DNA from 2 places in the Kitasatospora sp. NPDC056138 genome. Region 2 is predicted to be linked to the other one. Evidence: riboswitches for the same ligand, from Rfam matches in the RefSeq annotation. Region 2 holds a riboswitch; the other holds the start of a gene.

Region 1 (10,060 bases), on a different contig from region 2:
TGGTGGCGGCCTGGGTGGTCAGGTGCACGGCGGTGCCGGGGCCGCAGTCGACGTCGATCCGGTTGCGGTCGGCCTGGACGATCCCGCCGCCGGTGGACATCAGGAAGGTCACCGGCAGGTCGGGCCGCAGCGGGTCGATGTACAGCGGCCGCACGATCTGCAACGGTGACTTCTGGTAGCGGTCGACCAGCTCGGTGCGCCCGCCGACCCTGGCGTAGCGCAGTTCGAGCAGGCCGACCTTGCCGGGGCGCCCGGCGGCCAGGGTGTCGGGTCGGCCGGTGAGGTCGAGCATCCGGTCCGGTACCCGGCGGGGTTCGTAGTGCGCGGGATCCAGCCGCGTGGGCGCCGAGGTCATGCGGGAACCGCCTGCGAGGCGGCCGCCCCGGGAACGGCCGCCTCCCGGCGGGTCGCCGCCGGGTGGGCGAGGAGGAAGTCGGCGATGGTGCCGAGGCCCTCGCCGGTCAGCGAGTTGGTGAGGACGACCGGCCGGCCGTCGCGGACCGTACGGGCGTCCGACTCCATCGTGCCGAGGTCGCAGCGGACGTACCGGGCGATGTCGATCTTGTTGATGACGAGCAGTTCGCACTCGGTGATGCCGGGGCCCTTCTTGCGCGGCATCTTGTCGCCCTCGGCGGTGTCCAGGACGAACAGGAAGAGGTCGACCAGGGCCGGGCTGAAGGTGAGCGTGAGGTTGTCGCCGCCGCTCTCGAAGAGCAGCGTGTCGATGGCGGGGAAGCGTGCCGTCAGCTCGTCGGCGGCGGCCTGGTTCATCGTCGGGTCGTCCCGGACGGCGGTGTGCGGGCAGGCGCCGGTCTCGACGCCGACGATCCGGTCCGCGTCCAGGACGCCGTCCAGGGTGCGCCGGACGTGCGCGGCGTCCTCCGAGGTGTAGATGTCGTTGGTGATGACGGCGGGAGTACGTCCCCGTCCGATCAGGACCGGGACCAGCGCCTCGATCAGCGCGGTCTTGCCGGAGCCGACCGGACCGGCGATGCCCACCCGCAGCACGCCGTCCTCGGGGCGGCGGACGAGCTCGTCGTGGTCGTGGTGGTGGTGGGATCCGCGTACCTGCGTGGGGTCGTGCATGGCAGTCCTCGTGGGAAGTCGGGAGCGGGAAGTCGGAAGTGGGGAGCGGGAGAAGCCGGGAGCGGGAGAAGCCGGGAGCGGGAGGAAGGGAGCGGGGAGTGGGGACGTCCGGCGGAGTGTGCCGGGCGGAGCCGGTCGGGTAGGCGGTCCTGTGGCCGTCCCCGCCCCGGGAGCTCAGCTGGCGAACAGGCGGGCGTCGGCGCGCTCGTGGCGTCCCGCCATCACGTCGGCCATCGGCGTGCAGCCGCCGAGGTCGGCCAACTCGCGGTTCAGGGCCGCCTCCACGACCTCCTCGATCACCGGGGCCGCGCCGTGCAGGACGACCTGTGCCCGCCGGTGGTCGGTGAGCCGCAGCCGGAGGGCGGCCCCCACGAAACTGGCCGCGAAGGCGAACAGTTCGCAGGTGACCGCCTGCCGCGCCGGCACGCCGTTCCCCGCGTGGACGGCGGCGGCGACGACCGGCTGGCAGCCGTGGACCCGGCCGTCCCGGTACAGCTCCCGATAGCGGCCGATCTCCGGCGTGCCGTAGACCTCGTCCGCCAGATCCAGCAGCTGCCGTCCGGTGCGGATCGCGGCCTGCCGGGCCTCGCGGCCCAACTTCGTTGCGTACAGCCGTCGTTCCACGGCCACCAGCCGGTCCCAGTCACCGGCGCTCACTGCGCGGTGGGCGAGGGCGAGGGCGGTCGCGTCGGCGGGGCCCGTGCCGTGCCGCAGCAGGTCGTGCAGGAGGGCGGGCAGGGTGCGCGGCGAGACCGCGCGCGCCTGCTGGTAGCCCTCCAGACCGTGGGAGAGGGTGTAGTAGCCGCTGGGGAAGGCCGAGTCGGTGAGCTGGAGCCCGGTCAGCAGCGCCGGGATCGGCATCGGATCGTTCAAGCCGGGTGTCCTGACGTGTGGTTGGCGGTGCGCCGGTCCGACGGCCGCCGGGGCGGTGGATCAGACGATGTAGAAGAGCTGGTTGAGCGGGAGGCGCTCGGCCGGTTCGATGGTGGCGGGCTCGCCGTCCAGCGTGACCTTGTACGTCTCCGGGTCCACCTCGATCCTCGGCAGCGCGTCGTTGCGGACCATGTGCTGCTTGCCGACCGTCCGGCAGCGCTGCACCGGCTCGATCCTGCGCTGCAGGCCGAGTTCGCCGGGGACGCCCGCCGCGATGCCGGCCTGCGACATGAAGGTCACCGAGGTGCGCTGCCGGGCCCGGCCGTACGAGCCGAACATCGGCCGGTAGTAGACCGGTTGCGGGGTGGGCAGCGAGGCGTTGGGGTCGCCCATCAGCGCCCAGTTGACCATGCCGCCCTTGATGATGAGCTTGGGCTTGGCGCCGAAGGAGTGGATCGGCCAGAGCACGATGTCGGCCAGCTTGCCGGGCTCCAGCGAGCCGATCACATCGGCGGCGCCCACCGCGACCGCCGGGTTGATGGTGAGCTTCGCCAGATAACGCAGGACGCGGGCGTTGTCGTTGCGCGAGCTGTCCTCGGCCAGCGCGCCGCGCATCTCCTTGCAGTGGTGGGCGGTCTGGAAGGCACGGGCGAAGGACTCGCCGACCCGGCCCATGGCCTGGGAGTCGGAGGAGAAGATGCTGATCACGCCGAGGTCGTGCAGCACCGTCTCGGCCGCGATGGTCTCCGCCCGGACCCGGCTGTCGGCGAAGGACACGTCCTCGGGGATGTCCCGGGACAGGTGGTGGCAGACCATCACCATGTCGAGCAGCTCGTCCACCGAGTTGACGGTGTACGGCAGAGTCGGGTTGGTGGAGGACGGCAGTACGTTGGCCTCGCCCGCGACCCGCATGATGTCGGGGGCGTGGCCGCCGCCCGCACCCTCGGTGTGGAAGGTGTGGATGGTGCGGCCGTCGATCGCCGAGAGGGTGTCCTCGAAGAACCCGCCCTCGTTCAAGGTGTCGGTGTGGATGGCGAGTTGGACGTCGTACTGGTCGGCGACCCGCAGTGCGTTGTCGATCACGGCGGGGGTGGCACCCCAGTCCTCGTGCACCTTGAGGCCGGCCACGCCCGCCTCGACCTGCTCGCGCAGCGCGTCCGGCAGGCTGCCGTTTCCCTTGCCGAGAAGACCGACGTTGACCGGCAGGTCCTCCACGGCCTCCAGCATCCGGTGGATGTTCCACGGCCCCGGGGTGCAGGTGGTGCCGTTGGTGCCGTCGGTCGGCCCGGTGCCGCCGCCGAAGAAGGTGGTGATGCCGTTGGACAGTCCCTCCTGGGCCTGCTGCGGCGAGATGAAGTGGATGTGGGTGTCCACGCCGCCGGCCGTGGCGATCAGGTGCTCGCCGGAGATCACCTCGGTGCCGGGGCCGATCACCAGCTTCGGGTCGACGCCGTTCTGCAGGTGCGGGTTGCCGGCCTTGCCGACGGCCACGATCAGACCGCCGCGGACGCCGATGTCGCCCTTGACGATGCCGAGCACCGGGTCCATCACCACCACGTTGGTGATGACCAGGTCCAGCGCACCCTCGCGGCCCAGCGCGGCGGGGTCCTGGGCCATGCCGTCCCGGATGGCCTTGCCGCCGCCGTAGACGGCCTCGTCGCCGTAGGAGCCGGCGTTGTGGTCGTACTCGACCTCGACGACCAGGTTGGTGTCGGCCAGGTGGAACCGGTCGCCGACGGTCGGGCCGAACAGGTCGGTGTACTGCTTGCGCGGCAGGAGCGCCATCAGGCGTCGGCCCCTTCGTTCTCGTCGTTCGTCGAAGCGTCGGTCGAAGCGTTCGTGGAACCGCTGGTCGTAGCGCTCGTGGAGGCGTGCACCGGCGTGTCCGCCAGTGCACCCGCCAGTGCACCCGGCAGTGCACCCGGCAGCGCACCGGTCAGGGCGGCCGGCAGGGTTGCCGTCGGCAGCGGGGCCGACGCACCCGCCGTTGCGTTCTCCGGCGCGGCTCCGGGCGTGTTCTCGAAGCCCAGTTCGGCAGCGCGGCGCAGTGCGGTGCGGCGGGTGTCGGGTGCGGACAGGCCGCCGTCCACGAGCCCGGCGAAGCCGACCAGGCGGCGGGTGCCGCCGAACGCGCACAGGCCGACCTCGCGGGTGTCACCGGGCTCGAAGCGCACTGCGGTGCCGGAGGGAATGTCCAGGTGCATGCCGTACGCGGCCTCGCGGTCGAAGCTCAGGGCGCGGTTGGCCTCGAAGAAGTGGTAGTGCGAGCCGATCTGAACGGCCCGGTCGCCGGTGTTGGCGACGGTGAGCCTGGCCGTGGCCCGGCCGGCGTTGATCTCGATCGGATCATCGCCGTAGAGGTAGTGAGCTCCCCCGGACATCCTGCTCTACTCCTTGGTGTGCAAAGTCGGCGGTTCTGACTCCGAGTCGGCAGTGCGGCGGTGCACCGCACGGCGCTGCACCGCACGGCACAGCGCAGCGCGGCCCAGCACATCGCGGTGCGGCGTGCGGCGAGGCGGGCCGGGCGGTGGGGTCAGGCGTGGATCGGGTCGTGACACGTGACCAGCTTCGTACCGTCGACGAAGGCGGTCTCGACCTGGAGCACGCTGAGCATCTCCCGCACGCCCGGCATGACCTCGTCGGCCGTGACGACCTTGCGGCCGAGCTCCATGCACTCGGCGACGGTGTGGCCGTCGCGGGCGGCCTCCAGTACGGCCTCGGTGATGAGCGCGGCGGCTTCGCTGTAGTTGAGCTTGGTGCCCCGGTCGCGGCGGCGCCGGGCGAGGTCGGCGACCACGTAGACGTGGAGCTTGTCGATTTCCCGCGGCGAGAGGTTCAAGGCGTCACTTCGCTTTCTCGGTGGAGGGACCGGGCCGGTCCGGCGCTGGACCGGCTGCGGAGAAGGCGGCACCGGCGGTATCGGCGGTGGAGAGGAGCGGGGTGAACACGGGCGGATCAGGTCGGCGCGCCACTCGTGGGGGAGGCGGACCTGATGGGGACGGTGCCGGCTGGAGGCCGGGGCCGAAGGCTGCGCGGCGTCGTGGTCCATGACCCACGGGCTAGCTCTGGGGACGCCCTTTCCGGCGCTTGCTCCGCAGCCTGCATACGTACTCCCGAGAACGTCGTCCCGCGCGCCAACACCGCCTGGTTCGGGCGGTGTTGTTCGTGCTCTGCTCCCGGATCGGAACAGTACGCCTGACCGGGCGGGAGGCAAGCGGCCGATATCGGGTACGTAGCGTAGCCGATTGCGTGCCGAGTGGAATCATGCCTGGTGGGAGTGGTCGTGCAGATGCACGGATGCGGGGGCGGGTGATTCACGGCGCCGGAAGAGTTGACAAAGTGTTGAATGTTTTCGGGCCTGGCGTTGACCGATCGGGCCCCCGCGGGGCCGGTCCGGGAGTCCGCGACGGAAGGGCTGCGACCTGAACACGACAACAGGGCACGGCGCCTGACGACCCGTCCGCTCAGGCGGGCCTTCGCTCCGCGTCCCTGACGGCCGTCGCTCCGGAGGTACGCGAAGGCCCGACCCCTGGAAGGCGCCGGCTCCGGGGTCGGGTCTCGGGTTGCGGGCTACTCGTACCGGTAGAGCAGCGCTTCGCGCTCGGCCTGCTCGATCATTTCGACCGTCAGTCCGGGGATGTCCAGGTGGGAGAGGGTGACCTGGGCCGAGCTGGGCGCGGCGTCGAGGGCCGGCCACTTCTCGGGCTTCCAGGCGCCGGCTCGCAGGAAGGACTTCGGGCAGTGCCCGTACACCTCCTCGACCGCCACCACGACGGCGCTGCGCGGCGGCTTGCCCACGGCGGTCAGCTGTTCCAGCAGCCGGGGGTCGGTGGAGACGCAGGCGCGCCCGTTGACCCGCAGGGTGCTGTCACGGCCGGGTATGACGAACAGCAGCCCGACCCGGCCGGTCTCGACGATGTTGTGCAGGCTGTCCAGCCGCTTGTTGCCGGTGGCGTCCGGGATGGCGAGGGTGTGCGCGTCCAGCACCGAGACGAACCCGGGCGGGCCGCCCCGGGGCGTCACATCGGCCCGGCCGTCCGCACCCGCACTCGCCATGAACACCAGCGGGGCGCAGCCGATCAGCTGCTGGGCGCTGTCGAGCAGCCGGTCGACCTGCTTGCGGCGGGCGTGGTCGCCCGGCTGTTCGTAGACCTCGCGCAGCTGGCCGGTCTCCCGCAGGGCGGTGGCGTTCAGGGCGTCGAAGAGCCGGCTCGCGGCCGGTGGTGTTGTGGTCACGTACGGGCAATCTAGCCGAGTGCCAAGGGCGCGGACAGGGGATTTCACCCCGTGGGCGGCGATTGCCCGGCCGGGCCGCGAGCGGCACGCGGTGGATCTCGTCGGCGCGGTGCCCGGCGCGCGCGTGCGCCCGCTGGACGGCCTCCTCGGACGGTGCTCCGCCCGCCTCCGGCCGGAAGTTCGCCGCTCTCCCGGAGGTCGGCTCACGGTGAAGTCAACTCCCCGCCGTATCGGTCCGGTTGGTGGCGGGGTGGGCGAGTCCGACGAAGGCCCGGTGCGGGGGCGTGCGTGCCGACTCCCGGCGCCTGCTGGGCGCCTGGCGCCGACGCCAAGGCCGCCTCACCCTCGTCCCCGCCCTGCCGGCCCGCGCCTCGCGCCCCCGTCGGCTGTGCCCCGCCCCAGCCCCCGCCGCCCTCGACCGTGCCCCCGGCCGGGACCGGCGCAGCCGGTGCATCCCACCGCCCGGCGCCCCGCAGCGGACGGTCGGTCCTTCCCTTGAGCGGGCCGGTTGCGAGCCGTACGGATCCGGGTGGCCGGTCCTCCGTCGACTCTCGCGCTATTCCCGGCCGCAGCGAGTCGGCCGAGTGAATCAGGCCACAGCGAAACCCCCTCCTGGTTCGCCGGGGATCATGGCACAATGACGGCAATAGCAGTGACGTTCAGCGCACTCCGGGGTCGGTGAAAATCCGAACCGGCGGTTACAGTCCGCGACCCGTCCGCAGCCAGCGGCCGGTTGATCAGGTGAAATTCCTGGACCGACGGTTAAAGTCCGGATGGGAGGCGTGCGCGGGCGGACGAGCAGTGCCACGGCTCCACCCGAAGAGCCGCGGAAGGCGTGCCGGGAGGACTCCGTCCCGTGTGCCGGTCACAGACCGGTGCCGAGGGGGTTTTCCGGGCAGTCCCGCACCTTGCTGTCCGTGTCCTCATCCCATGCCGCCCCGGAGTCCGCGTCCCAAGCGCGAGGAGAATCCGGGTGTTCACCGGCATCATCGAAGAGCTCGGCGAGGTCGTCTCCATCGAGGAGTTCGGAGAGTCCTCGCAAATCCGTCTGCGCGGCCCGGCGGTCCGTTCCGGTGCCAAGCACGGTGATTCCATCGCGGTCAACGGCGTCTGCCTCACCGTTGTCGACACCTCCGACGAACTGGCCGCCGCCAGTGACGAGTTCACCGCCGACGTGATGGCCGAGACGCTGCACCGCTCCAGCCTCGGCACGCTGCGCCCCGGCGACCGGGTCAACCTGGAGCGGGCCATGGCACTCGGCGCCCGGCTCGGCGGGCACCTGGTCCAGGGCCACGTCGACGCGACCGGCACCCTGCTCGCCCGCGAGCCCGGCGAGCTCGACTCCGCCGGCAACCTGCGCTGGGAGGTGCTGCGCTTCTCGCTGCCGCAGAGCATCGCCCGGTACCTGGTCGAGAAGGGCTCGATCACCGTGGACGGCATCAGCCTCACCGTGGTGGAGGCCGCCGTCGACAGCTTCACCGTCAGCCTCATCCCGGCCACCCTCGCCCTCACCACCCTCGGCACCAAGCAGATCGGCGAGCCGGTCAACCTCGAGGTGGACGTGCTCGCGAAGTACGTCGAGCGGCTGCTCGACAGCCGTGCCCTGCCGGTCACCCTCGCCCCACCCACGGCGCTGGAGGACGTGTCGTGAACTGGCTCAACGACACGGCCTTCGCGGTGCTCGGCCAGCCGGTCAAGTGGACCGACATGGTCGGCAACCTGCTCGGTCTGGCCGCGCTCGCGCTGGGCTGGCGCCGTTCGATGTGGACCTGGCCGGTCCAGCTGCTGTCCGCGGTCGTCCTGGTCGCCGCCTACCTGTCCGGCCACCTGGCCGGGCTGGTGGGCAAGCAGGGCATCGTCGTCGCCGCCGCCGTCTGGGGCTGGTACCAGTGGCAGCGCGGCCGCCGCAGCAGCGGCGACATAGCGGTCCGGTTCGCCACCGGGCGTGAGCGCGCACTGCTGGTCGGCGCCACCGCGCTGGCCACCGTGGGCCTGGCCGAGCTCTTCCTCGCCGTCCCCGAGCTGTCGTGGAGCCCGTGGGCGGACGCGTACATATTCGTCGGCACGCTGGCGGCGATGTACGCCCAGGCCAGGGGCTGGGTCGAGTTCTGGTTCGCCTGGATAGCCGTCGACATCGTGGGCGTCCCGCTCGCCTTCACCAGCGGCTACACCTTCTCCGGCCTGACCTACGTCATCTACTTCGTTCTGGTGCTGCTCGGCCTGCGCGCCTGGTGGCTGCGCACCCGTACGCCCCGTGCCGTCGGCACGGCCGTCCTCCAGGGAGCCACGGCATGACCACTCACCCCGTACCCGGCGTCCGGTCGCCGCTGGACGACAGCCTCGCCCTCGACCCGGTCGAGCACGCCATCACCGACATCGCGCTCGGCCGCCCGGTGATCGTGGTCGACGACGAGGACCGCGAGAACGAGGGCGACATCGTCTTCGCCGCCTCCGCCGCGACCCCCGAGCTGATGGCCTTCACCATCCGCTACACCTCGGGCGTGATCTGCGTCCCGATGACCGGTGACGAGCTCGACCGGCTCAAGCTGCCGCCGATGACCCAGGTCAACGAGGACCGCAAGGGCACCGCGTACGCGGTGTCGGTGGACGCCCGGGACGGCGTGGACACCGGCATCTCCGCCGCCGACCGGGCCCGTACCGTCAGACTGCTCGCCAGTGAGGCCACCGAGCCCGGCGACCTCACCCGGCCCGGCCACGTCTTCCCGCTGCGCGCGGTCGAGGGCGGCGTCCTGGTCCGCCCCGGACACACCGAGGCGGCGGTCGACCTGGCCCGGCTGGCAGGGCTCCCGCCGGCGGGAGCGATCGCCGAGGTGGTCAACGACGACGGCACCATGTCCCGGCTGCCCGAGCTGGTCGCCTTCGCCCGGCAGCACGGCCTGTCGATCATCTCCATCGAGGACCTGATCGCCTACCGCCGCCGCACCGAACTGCACGTGAGTCGCGCCGCCGTCACCACCCTGCCCACCGAGCACGGCGACTTCACCGCCGTCGGCTACAAGGGCACCCTGGACGGGGTCGAGCACATCGCCCTGGTGGCGGGCGGCCTCGGCGCCGACGGCAAGGTCCCGGACGGCGAGGACCTGCTGGTGCGGGTCCACTCCGAGTGCCTGACCGGTGACGTCCTCGGCTCGCTGCGCTGCGACTGCGGCCCCCAGCTGCAGGCCTCGCTGCAGGAGATCGCCACCGCCGGCCGCGGTGTGCTGCTCTACCTGCGCGGCCACGAGGGCCGCGGCATCGGTCTGGCCCACAAGCTGCGCGCCTACGAGCTGCAGGAGCAGGGCCGGGACACCGTGGACGCCAACCTCGAACTCGGCCTGCCCGCCGACGCCCGCGACTACAGCATCGGCGCCCAGATGCTCGCCGACCTCGGCGTCCGCTCGCTGACCCTGCTCACCAACAACCCCGACAAGATCGCCGCACTCACCGAGTACGGCCTCACCGTCAACGGCCGTCAGCCCGTCGCCGTCGCACCCGGCGAGCACAACACCGCCTACCTGCGCACCAAGCGCGACCGGATGGGCCACGAACTGCCCTGGCTCGACGCCAACTCCTGAACCTCCCTACCACCGAAGGACGTACCAACGTGAGCGGCCACGGAGCTCCCGAGCTGACCATCAACAACGTTTCCGACCTGCGGGTCGCCGTCGTTGCCGCGCAGTGGCACGAGCAGGTGATGAACGGCCTGCTGGACGGCGCCCGCCGCGCGCTCAAGGAACTGGGCATCGCCGAGCCGACCGTCGTCCAGGTCCCCGGTGCCTTCGAGCTCCCGGTCGCCGCCAAGCGGCTGGCCGAGCGCGGCTACGACGCGGTGATCGCGCTCGGCGTGGTCATCCGGGGCGGCACC
Region 2 (10,060 bases):
ACGCGCACCGTCATGCCAGCCACTCCCTTACCCGCTTGGCGATGCCCTGGGCGGTCAGACCGAAGTGCTCGTAGAGGAACTCGGCCGGGCCGATGGGCGCGTACTCGTTCGGAACACCGATCTGGAGCACCGGCACCGGGTGGGTGCGCACCACGGTCTCGGCGACCGCGCCGCCGAGACCGCCGTTGAGCACGTGGTCCTCGGCCACCACGAGCCTGCCGGTCCGGGCGGCGGCCCGGCCGATCGCCTCCGCGTCGATCGGCTGGACGGAGCCCAGGTGCAGGACGCCGGCGCTCACGCCGTCGGCCGCGAGCAGGTCGGCGGCCTCCACCAGGCGGCCCGTGAGCAGGCCGGTGCCGACCAGGGTGACGTCGTCGCCCTCCCGCAGCTGCACCGAGCCGCCGTAGGCGAAGCCGTGGTCGGCGGGGAACAGCTCGGGCGTGTCCAGCTTGCTGACGATCCGGATGTAGACCGGCCCGTCGTGGGTCAGGGCCTCGCGCAGTGCGGCCACGGTGTCCACCGGGGTGGCCGGTGCCAGCACCGTCATCCGGGGGATGGCCCGCATCCAGGCGAGGTCCTCGACCGCGTGGTGGGTGCCGCCGAGCGCCCCGTACGCCAGGCCGCTGACGAAGCCGCAGAACACCACGTTGGCGTTGGTGTAGGCGGCGTTCTTGATCTGCTCCAGGGCCCGCGAGGTCATGAAGCAGGAGGCCGAGTAGACGAACGGGCGCAGGCCCGCGTTGGCCATGCCGATCGCGACGCCGACCAGGTTCTGCTCGGCGATGCCGACGTCCACGAAGCGGTCGGGCAGCTCGGACTGGAAGCCGAGGGCCGAGTGGGTCTCGGCCGAGTCGTTGTTGACGATGCAGATCCGCTCGTCGGTACGCGCCAGTTCGAGCAGCGCGGCCGAGAAGGCGGTGGCGCAGTCAGGCGTCGATGCCATGCTCAAGCTCCCGGAGTGCCTGGTCGAGAAGGTCGGGGGTCAGCCGGCGGCTGTGCCATTCGAGGTTGCGCTCCATGAAGGAGACGCCCTTGCCCTTGACGGTCGAGGCGATCACGCAGGTCGGCTTGGACTCCTCCAGCGGTGCCCCGTGGAAGACGTCCAGCAGCGCCTCGACGTCGTGGCCGTCGACGGTCCGCACGCCCCAGCCGAAGGAGCGCCACTTGTCCTCCAGCGGCTCCAGCGCGTTGATGTCCTCGGTGCTGGCGCCCTTCTGGGCGAGGTTGCGGTCGACGACCACCACCAGGCTGCTCAGCTTGCGGGACGCCGCCAGCATCGCGGCCTCCCAGTTGCTGCCCTCCTGGAGCTCGCCGTCACCGGTGAGCACGAAGGTGCGGCGCCCGGAGCCCTGCACCCGGGCGGCGAGCGCGGCGCCCGCGCCCAGCGACAGGCCGTGACCGAGCGAGCCGGTGTTGAACTCGATGCCCGGCACCCGGGTGGAGACCACCGTGCTCAGCCGGGAGTCGGCGCCGCCGTAGGTCGACAGCTCGGCCTCGGGCAGGATGCCCTTGAGGGCGAGCACGCTGTACATGGCGGCCGACGCATGGGCCTTGCTGAGGATGAAGCGGTCCCGGTCCGGGTCCTCGGGCCCGCCGCGCAGCACGCTGAAGTGCAGTGCGCAGAGGATGTCCATGGCGGAGAGGTCGGCTCCGATGTGGCCGGTACCGGCCGTGCTGACGGTGGTCAGCGCGAGTGCCCGGGCCCGTGCCGCCTGACGGCGCACCAGCGCCACGTCTTGCGACGACAAGAGTTGGTCCTTTCGGTGGGGAGGTGGGGGAACGCAGGCCGTCAGGCCGTGAACTCCTGCCACTGGTTGAGCCGCTGGAGCGCGAAGACGTCCTTGACCTCGGAGATGCTGTCCTCCAGGTGGGCCGAGTGGCCGGTCTGGTAGATCGAGCCGAGGGTGGTCCGCAGCGAGGTGATGGTGGCGCGCAGCCCCTGGTTGGCGTAGATGACGGCCGAGACGCCCGCGGCGTGGGCCTCGTCGGCGTGCCAGTCGGGGTACGTGGTGGGCACGACCACCACCGGGAGCCGGTTGTCCCACTGGTCGAGGAACTCGAGGACCTCGTCCTTGGTCGCCTTCTTCGAGTGCACCAGCACGGCGTCCGCGCCGGCGTCGGCGTAGGTGGCGCAGCGCTTGAGCGCCTCCTCGACGCCGAGTCCGCTGATCATGGCCTCGGTGCGGGCGATGACGAAGAAGTCCTCGCTGCGCTGGGCCTTCTTGGCGGTCTCGATCTTGTGGGCGAAGTCGCCCGCGTCGAGCAGGGTGTGGGCGGCCGCGGCGAAGCTGTTCATCTTCGGGAAGATCTTGTCTTCCATGCAGACCGCGGTGATGCCGGCCCGCTCGTACTCGGCGACCATGTAGGCGACGTTCATGCTGTTGCCGAAGCCGGTGTCGCAGTCGGCGACCACCGGGACGGTCAGCGCCTTCTGTATGTTGGCCGCCGCCTCCAGGTAGTCGGTCATGCTGAGGAGGCTGGCGTCCGGGAGGCACCGGGCGGCGGAGATCTCGAAGCTCGACGCCCAGACGGCCTGGAAGCCGACCTGTTCGGCGATCAGGCCGCCGAGCGCGGAGTGCGCTCCGGCGATCCGGGTGAGGGGGTGCTCCGCCATGACGCTGCGGAACGACGGGTAGCTGGGGTGAATGTTCAGACTCAACTGGCGTTCCTACGGTGAAGGAGTGGGGGTTGGGTGGGCCGGTAGCTCCGACGGAGTGTCACGGGCGAAGGCCCAGTGGGCGGTGAGGCCGGCGAGCAGGAACACGGTGGCCAGGATCAGCCAGCCGAAGGTGCCCATGCCGAGCGGGAGCATGATGACGAGCGCGGGTCCGAAGAACTGCTGGAGACCCCGGCCGAGGCCGAACACGCCCTGGTACTCGCCCATCCGGCCCTCGGGCGGGAGGGTGAAGGACAGTCCCCAGCCGCCGGCCGACTGGGCGAGCTCGCCCAGGGTCATCACGGCCGTCCCGGTGATGAGCAGTACGACGGCCCAGGTGGTGCCGGTGCCGTTGCCCGAGGCGGCGAACATGCCGCAGGCGAGCGCCATCAGCAGGCCGGACCGCAACAGCAGCCGGCCGGAGCCGGACACGGTGTCCGAGCCCTTGCTGGCGGCGACCTGGAGCAGCACCACCAGCACGGTGTTGACGATGGTCAGTGCCGCCACCAGGGCAACCGGCGCATGGGTCCGGTTGACGACCCACAGCGGCACGCCGACGGCGAGCACCGGCTGGAAGAGCTCCAGGACCCCGCTGACCACGGTGGCCAGCAGGAACCTGCCGTCCCTGAACGCCGCCCAGGACCTCCCGGCCCCGGATCCGGCCACCTCGGGGCCGGCCGGCCGGAGCCGTACGGTGATGACGGCGCAGAGCAGTTGGAGCACCGCGTTGCCGGTGAGGACCAGGAGGAAGGCGCTCCGCGAGCCGGTGGCGAGCGCGGCGCCGGCCAGCGCCGCACCGCCGGTGAAGCCCAGGTTGTACAGACTGCGCATCCTGGCCCGCACACCTGCGGAGCGTGCGGAACCGAACAGGGCGTGGGTCAGGGCCGCGCGCAGCGGGCTCCCGACAGTCTCGCACACCGCGATGGCGCACGCGACGATCGTGAACTCGCCGATCTCGTCGATGAATCCGTACGCCACGAAGAGCGCGGCGAGCAGTGCGTAGCTCGCCGCCAGCGGCCTGCGCGCGCCGAGCCGGTCCGCGACCCGGCCACCCGGGATGGTGGCGAGGAAGCCGCACAGACCGGCGATCGACATGGCCACCGAGACGCTGTCGGCGGACAGGCCGACCGTCCTGGTGAAGAAGACGGCGCTGGAGGTCAGGAAGAGGCCGGTGCCGAGTGACTGGGCGAGCGTGAGCACGCCCATCCGGCGCTCGGCGCCGGGCGCCGGGATCAGGTCTCGCAGAAGGCCGGTGGCGGCCGTGCGGAGGGTAGGCATGGGTCTTCCCGGGGTAGTGGCACGCAGAGGTGACTGATCGTCAGAAAGACGGACGGGCCGGGCGGGCCTAGGGGTTGAGGAGCAGGTCCCGGGCGGTCCGCAGGACACGCCGCCCGTCGATGGTGAACTCGAACGCCAGTTGGTCGACCGCCTGTTCCAGCAGTGCGATCATCTCCTCGTGGTCGGCGGCCGAGCCGCACAGCAGGTCGAGCAGGGTGGTGCTGGTCCCGCCCGCCAGCTCGGCGCCGGGCCGTACGGCCGGCCGGTAGCTGGTGACGCCGGGCAGGGCCCGGACGGCGGGCGCGCCGTCGACGCGTTCGACCCTGGCCGGGGCGGTCGGGCCCGGTGTGTAGTGCTGGAAGTGGACCCGGTCCGGCCGGACGGGGCTCAGGCTGACACTCCGCCCGAGGGCGATCTCGCCCGCCAGCGCGACGAGGTCGAGTCCCACCGCGCGCCTGGCCAGCTCGGCCTGCTCCCCGCCGAGCCGCCCGTTGACCTCGATCAGGCGCGGTCCCGCGGGGGTCAGCTTGATCTCGGTGTGGGTCAGGCCGTGGGTGACGCCCAGTGCCCGCAGTGCGCGGTCGGTCAGCGACACCACCTCGGCCAGTTGCTCCGGCGGCAGTTGGGACGGCCAGAACTGCCCCGACTCGCGGAACGGCGGTGCCAGCGGGAGCTTCCCGGAGACGGCGTAGTGGCAGACGCCCTCCGGGGTGACGGCGCTCTCCACCGAGACGTAGTCCCCGAACGGCGCGCAGTCGGCGCCCTGGAGGAACTCCTCGACGATCAGGGCCGGTTCGGTCCGCAGGAACTCCTCGATCACGGCGGCACCGTGCCCGGCGTCGGTCACCCGGACGGTGTTCCGGCTGCCCTCGCCGCGCACCGGCTTGACCACGGCGGGCAGTCCGGTCAGGGCCAGCGCGGCCGGCCCGCCCCCGGGGGTGGTGACCACCGCGCTCCGTACGGAGTCCACCCCCGCCTCCCGCAGGCACCGGCGCTGGGCCGCCTTGTCCGTCAACACCCGGACCGTCTCTGGTGAGTTGTACGGCAGGCCGAGCAGTTCCGCGAGCCTGGCGGTGTCGGGGAGCATGCGCTCGCTGAAGGTCAGGATGCCCTTGACCGGGTACCGGCGGAGCAGGGCCACGACCGCCTCGTCGGTGTCCGCCAGGGACACCACGCCGGCGCAGTTCTCCTCGAACAACGGCCCGACCTGCTGGGCGTGTTCGGACGGTGCGAGTGCGACGACCACGGGTTCCGAGCCGCCCAGCCGACCTATGATCTCGCGCGGCGAGGCCGCGCCCTGGTCGTAAACGACGACGATCGCCATGGGTCAGACGCGATCGAACAGCTGAGGGTCCTCGACCGCCTCGGCGAGCTGCCTGAGCGTGCTGCGGCGCAGGACCGCCGACCGCGGCATGGTCAGGCCGGACTCGATGGCGCGGGTGGAAATCGCGAGCGCCAGCAGTGAATCCCCGCCGAGATCGAAGAAATCGGCATCGACATCGTCGACGGGAATGCCGAGGACCTCTTCCCAGATCTCCCTGAGAGTTTCGGTGACGTCCTTGTCGGACATTATCTGATCATCCCCCTTCGGCTTGTGACCGCATATCAGTATTAGATGTTCGCTGTCGTACTGTCAAAGCTTTTTCGAACTTCTGGTGAATTCGTCCGAGCGCGTGTCAATGCGCGGGCACGGCGGCCGGAGGGCCCGGCCCGCGCCCCGCCGTGGGGCGGTTCGGGCCGGGTCCCCGCTCGGTCGCCGGTGGTCCGGCCCGGGGTCAGACCATGCCTGCGCCGGCGAATCCCTCGGCGTGCTTCAGGTGGGTGATCAGGTCGGCGATGGAGATCAGCGCCAGGCCGTGCCGGCGGGCGAAGTGGCGCAGCTCCGGAAGCCTGGCCATGGTCCCGTCGGCGTTGGCGATCTCGCACACCGCCGCGGCCGGGCGCAGGCCCGCGAGCCGGCACAGGTCGGCTCCGGCCTCGGTGTGGCCGGCCCGGGCGAGCACGCCGCCCTCGCGCACCCGCAGCGGGAACACGTGGCCGGGCCGGACGAAGTCGTCCGGGGTGGCGGCCGGATCGGCCAGCAGGCGGATGGTCAGGGCCCGGTCGGCGGCCGAGATGCCGGTGCTGATGCCTGCTCTGGCGTCGACCGAGACGGTGAAGGCGGTGCGGTGGCTCTCGCTGTTGTGACGGACCATCTGCTCCAGCTCCAGCCGGTCGAGGTCCTCGCCGAGCATGGGGGCGCAGAGCAGGCCCCGGCATTCGTTCATGGCGAAGGCGACCAGTTCGGTGGTGGCCAGCTCGGCCGCGAACACGATGTCGCCCTCGTTCTCGCGGTCCTCGTCGTCGACGACGACGACCGCACGGCCCGCGGCGATCTCCGCGACCGCGTACTCGATGGAATCGAGAGGCGACTCGTCCGAGGCGGTCGGGTGCGTGATCGGATCGGCAGTGGTCATGCCCGTGGTCCTTCGGTTCGTTGGGAGGGACTCGTCGCGGAGCGCGAACCCAACGGGTGCCACGCCTGGCCCGGGCCGTCGACCGGGCCAGGCCGGTCGGGCGGGGCACAAGGGCCGGCAGCGGTACTGCCGGGCGGGCGGCCCATCGGTCTCCTCGCGCTCGGGGCGCGGACTGCCGGGACACGGGAGGAAGGGCGTGCAGGGGGAGTTGGCGACCGTGCTGGTCGGGACGGCGCGGTTCGAGAGGACCGGCGGCACGCTCGCACAGATCGGAAACCCTGCCCGCCGCGCACTGCCTCCCTTCCGGACTTTCACCGTCGGTCCAGGAGTTTCACCTGGTCAACCGGCCGCTGGCTGCGGTCGGGTCGCGGACTGTAACCGCCGGTTCGGAATTGCACCGACCCCGGAGTGCGCAAACGTCGTAATAACTCTGGTTAACCTTGCATACACGTCACGATGTTGACAAGCCATCAGCAAATCCCGGGTGGTGTGGCCTGTGTCACGCGCCGATCGGTGGGGGTGTCAACTCCGCCGTTCGGGGGGCTTGCCCGCGCCGTGCGGCTGTGACTACGATCCGAATCATCGCCGCCTACCCGTCAGTAAGACCTCGAATCAGCGGATCGTTGAGATCGGGGAAGGGGGTTGACGGGCAAAGGGCGGTACTTCCGGCGAGTCGGCACTCCACTGCCGAGTGTCAGCCGGGTGCGACACGGGGGAGCAGTCACACCGATGCCTGAGAACGTCCGAGCCACACTGGGCGAAGCCATGCCCGCCGACGGCGGCCGCGCTCGCGCCGACGCCCGCGAACCCGGCCGGTTCGCATCCGGAGAGGTCGTCCTCCGTCGCGAAGTCCTCGACGGCAGGACCTGGTTGAGCTACCCCGTCCGGGTGGTCGCCGACCGCTCCGACCTGCTCGCGGTGTACCTGGCCCGCGGCACGCCGCTCACCTTCGGCGAGGGCCCCTTCCGCTGGGGGCCGCACCCCTGGCGCGACGTCGCCGCCCACTGGCGCAGCCACGGCGTCCTCCAGCTCCAGCGCCCCGGCGACGCCTACGCCGTCTGGGTGTTCCGCGACGACGCGACCGGTGAGTTCTCCGGATGGTACGTCAACTTCCAGGACCCGTACCGGCGTACGCCGGACGGCTTCGACACCCTCGACCACGAGCTCGACCTCTGGGTGCCCGCCGACGGCGGTCCGTACCGCTGGAAGGACGTCGAGGAGTTCGAGGAGCGTGCCCGCAGCGGCGGTTTCACGCCCGAGGAGGCCGCCGCCGTCCGCGCCGAGGGGGCCAAGGTCGCCGAGCTGCTCGACCGGGGCGAGCCCTGGTGGGACCAGGACTGGTCACGCTGGAGCCCGCCGGCCGCCTGGGCGGTGCCCCGGGCGGCGCCCGCCGCCGACGCGCCCGCCCACTGACCGGGGACTGCCGCGCCGACTCCGGGCGGCCCTGCGCACCGCTCGACCGCACCGGCCGGCCGCGCGGGCCCCGGGACCGGCGTGCGGCGGCCCCCCACGCCGCCAGGGCGGTCCCCGGACCGCTCGCACCGCACTGCACAGCACCACGAAAGGAACGACCGATGCGCGTAGCACTGGTGACCTCCCCCGGTACCGTGGAGATCCGCGAGACCCCGCTGCCCGAGATGGGCGAGGACGACGTCCTGGTCCGGATCTCCGCCTGCGGCCTGTGCACCATGGAGGCCAAGCTCTACACCGGGACCATGCCGGTCTACCCGGTGGCCGCCGGACACGAGGTCTCCGGCCGGATCGAGCGGGTCGGGGCCAGGGCGGCCGCCCTGGAGGACGCGCCCGTCGTCGGCGACCTGGTCACCCTGGACCTGCTCACCCGGTGCGGGGCCTGCCGCAGCTGCCGCGGCGGCAACAGCGCCGTCTGCGCCTCGCCGCAGGGCGGCCTGCTGCCCGACGGCAGCATCACCATGGGCGCCGGCCTGGCGGAGTACGTCAAGGTCCCGGCCGCGCACGCCTGGCGGGTCGGCGACGCCGACCCGCTGCACGCCGCGATGGGCGAGCCCCTCGCCTGCGTGGTGCACTCCTTCGGGCGGGCCGCCTTCCGCCCGGACGACCGGGTCACCGTGGTCGGCGGCGGTTTCATGGGCCGGCTCCACCAACTGCTCGCCCAGCACCACCAGGCCCGGACGGTCACCGTCGTGGAGACCGACGCCGCACGCCGGGAAGCCGCCCTCGCGGCCGGTGCCGACCACGCGGTGACGCCCGACGAGGTCACCGAACTTCCGCGCGCCGACGTGGTGTTCGTCACCATAGCGTCCGCGGAGGCGATCGCCACCGCCTTCGAGGCGGCCGCTGACGGTGCCCGCCTCGTGCTGTTCGGCGGCTCCCACGACGCCCCCGAGGCCGCGCTGCCGGGCTACGAGGTGCACCGCCGCCAGCTCACCGTCACCGGCTCCTACAGCCAGGAGCCGGCCGACTGGCGGACCGCCGCCGCCCTGCTGCGCAGCGGAGTGCTCGCCGAGGGGCTGGCCCAGCTGGTCACCTCGCGCCACGAACTGGCCGACGTCGAGAAGGCGTTGGCCGAGAGCTCCGGGTCGCCGGCCTACCGGGTCTTCGTCGAGCCGCGCTGACCGCACCCCGCCGGCCCGCGCCGCGGATCCCGCCGGCCCACCCGCCGCAGAGTCCGACCGCAGGCCCCGAGCCAACTTTTCCGCACGGCCGCACCAGGAGACCACGGATGACCACCACCCCCGCGACCCGACCCGCCCTCCGGATCGGTGCCCAACTCCACCCGCAGCACTGCGAACTCGCCGACCTGCGGGCCGCCTGGCGCGAGGCCGACGCCCTCGGCGTCGACTCGCTGTGGACCTGGGACCACTTCATCCCGCAGACCGGTGACCCCAAGGGCGCCCACTACGAGTGCTGGTCGCTGCTGGCCGCGATGGCGGTGGAGACCCGGCAGGCGACCATCGGCTCGCTGGTGACCTGCACCGCCTACCGCAACCCGCACCTGCTCGCCGACCAGGCGCGGACGGTCGACCTGCTCAGCGGCGGCCGGCTGGTACTCGGCGTCGGTGCCGGCTGGTTCGAGCAGGAGCACCAGGAGTACGGCTACCCCTTCCCCGGCCCCGGCGCCCGGATCGACGCCTTCGAGGCGGCGGTGACGGCGATCCGCGACCGGCTGGGCCGCCTCAACCCGCCGCCGGTCGGCCCGCTGCCGCTGCTGATCGGCGGCGGCGGCGAGAAGCGGACCCTGGCGGCCGTCGCCCGGTACGCCGACATGTGGAACTGGTACGGCTGGAACTCCGAGGACCCGGTGGCCGAGTTCAGCTGGCGCAGCGGGCTGCTCGACGAGTGGTGCGAGCGGGTCGGCCGCGACCCCCGTGAGATCGCCAGGACCGTCATGATCGACGTCCCGCAGACCGGTCTGGCCGGCGACTTCGCGGCGGCCGGTGCCACCGAGATCATCGTCTCCGTCCCCGGCCCCTTCGACCTCGGTCCCGTCCGCGAACTCCTCGACCTGCGCGACGCGTTGGCGGCGAAGTGAGCCGTACCCGGCGAACCGGCCGGGAGCGCGGCACGACCCCGGGCGGCGAGGTGCGGCCCGGGGGCGGGCCGGCGGCGGACCGCCTCGGCGGCCTGTTCCACGCCCTGATGGCCGGTCTGCTGGTGTCCAGCGCCGGTATCGGCCTGATCTTCCCGCTGA

The links. Region 2 has a riboswitch for FMN ahead of ribB (3,4-dihydroxy-2-butanone-4-phosphate synthase). Riboswitches for the same ligand answer to the same signal wherever they lie in the genome.
Region 1: another riboswitch for FMN. It lies ahead of ACFC1R_RS31845 (riboflavin synthase); the one in region 2 lies ahead of ribB (3,4-dihydroxy-2-butanone-4-phosphate synthase).

What each region holds. Positions count from the first base shown of each region.
Region 1 covers NZ_JBHJVK010000073.1:284-10,343, reverse strand. Annotated here, with positions in the region: gene ACFC1R_RS31880 (urease accessory protein UreD) at 1-355, opposite strand, end outside; gene ureG (urease accessory protein UreG) at 352-1,086, opposite strand; gene ACFC1R_RS31870 (urease accessory protein UreF) at 1,261-1,947, opposite strand; gene ureC (urease subunit alpha) at 2,020-3,744, opposite strand; gene ACFC1R_RS31860 (urease subunit beta) at 3,744-4,340, opposite strand; gene ACFC1R_RS31855 (urease subunit gamma) at 4,493-4,798, opposite strand; gene ACFC1R_RS31850 (MSMEG_1061 family FMN-dependent PPOX-type flavoprotein) at 5,530-6,195, opposite strand; FMN riboswitch at 6,857-6,984, shown strand; gene ACFC1R_RS31845 (riboflavin synthase) at 7,169-7,846, shown strand; gene pnuC (nicotinamide riboside transporter PnuC) at 7,843-8,490, shown strand; gene ACFC1R_RS31835 (bifunctional 3,4-dihydroxy-2-butanone-4-phosphate synthase/GTP cyclohydrolase II) at 8,487-9,770, shown strand; gene ribH (6,7-dimethyl-8-ribityllumazine synthase) at 9,800-10,060, shown strand, end outside.
Region 2 covers NZ_JBHJVK010000017.1:43,429-53,488, forward strand. Annotated here, with positions in the region: gene ACFC1R_RS13625 (thiamine pyrophosphate-binding protein) at 1-14, opposite strand, end outside; gene ACFC1R_RS13630 (transketolase family protein) at 11-943, opposite strand; gene ACFC1R_RS13635 (transketolase) at 927-1,748, opposite strand; gene ACFC1R_RS13640 (isocitrate lyase/phosphoenolpyruvate mutase family protein) at 1,790-2,659, opposite strand; gene ACFC1R_RS13645 (MFS transporter) at 2,669-3,934, opposite strand; gene ACFC1R_RS13650 (hypothetical protein) at 4,002-5,258, opposite strand; gene ACFC1R_RS13655 (phosphopantetheine-binding protein) at 5,262-5,504, opposite strand; partial or broken gene ribB (3,4-dihydroxy-2-butanone-4-phosphate synthase) at 5,737-6,390, opposite strand; FMN riboswitch at 6,676-6,806, opposite strand; gene ACFC1R_RS13665 (DUF402 domain-containing protein) at 7,120-7,803, shown strand; gene ACFC1R_RS13670 (zinc-binding dehydrogenase) at 7,965-8,984, shown strand; gene ACFC1R_RS13675 (LLM class F420-dependent oxidoreductase) at 9,092-9,901, shown strand; gene ACFC1R_RS13680 (MFS transporter) at 9,898-10,060, shown strand, end outside.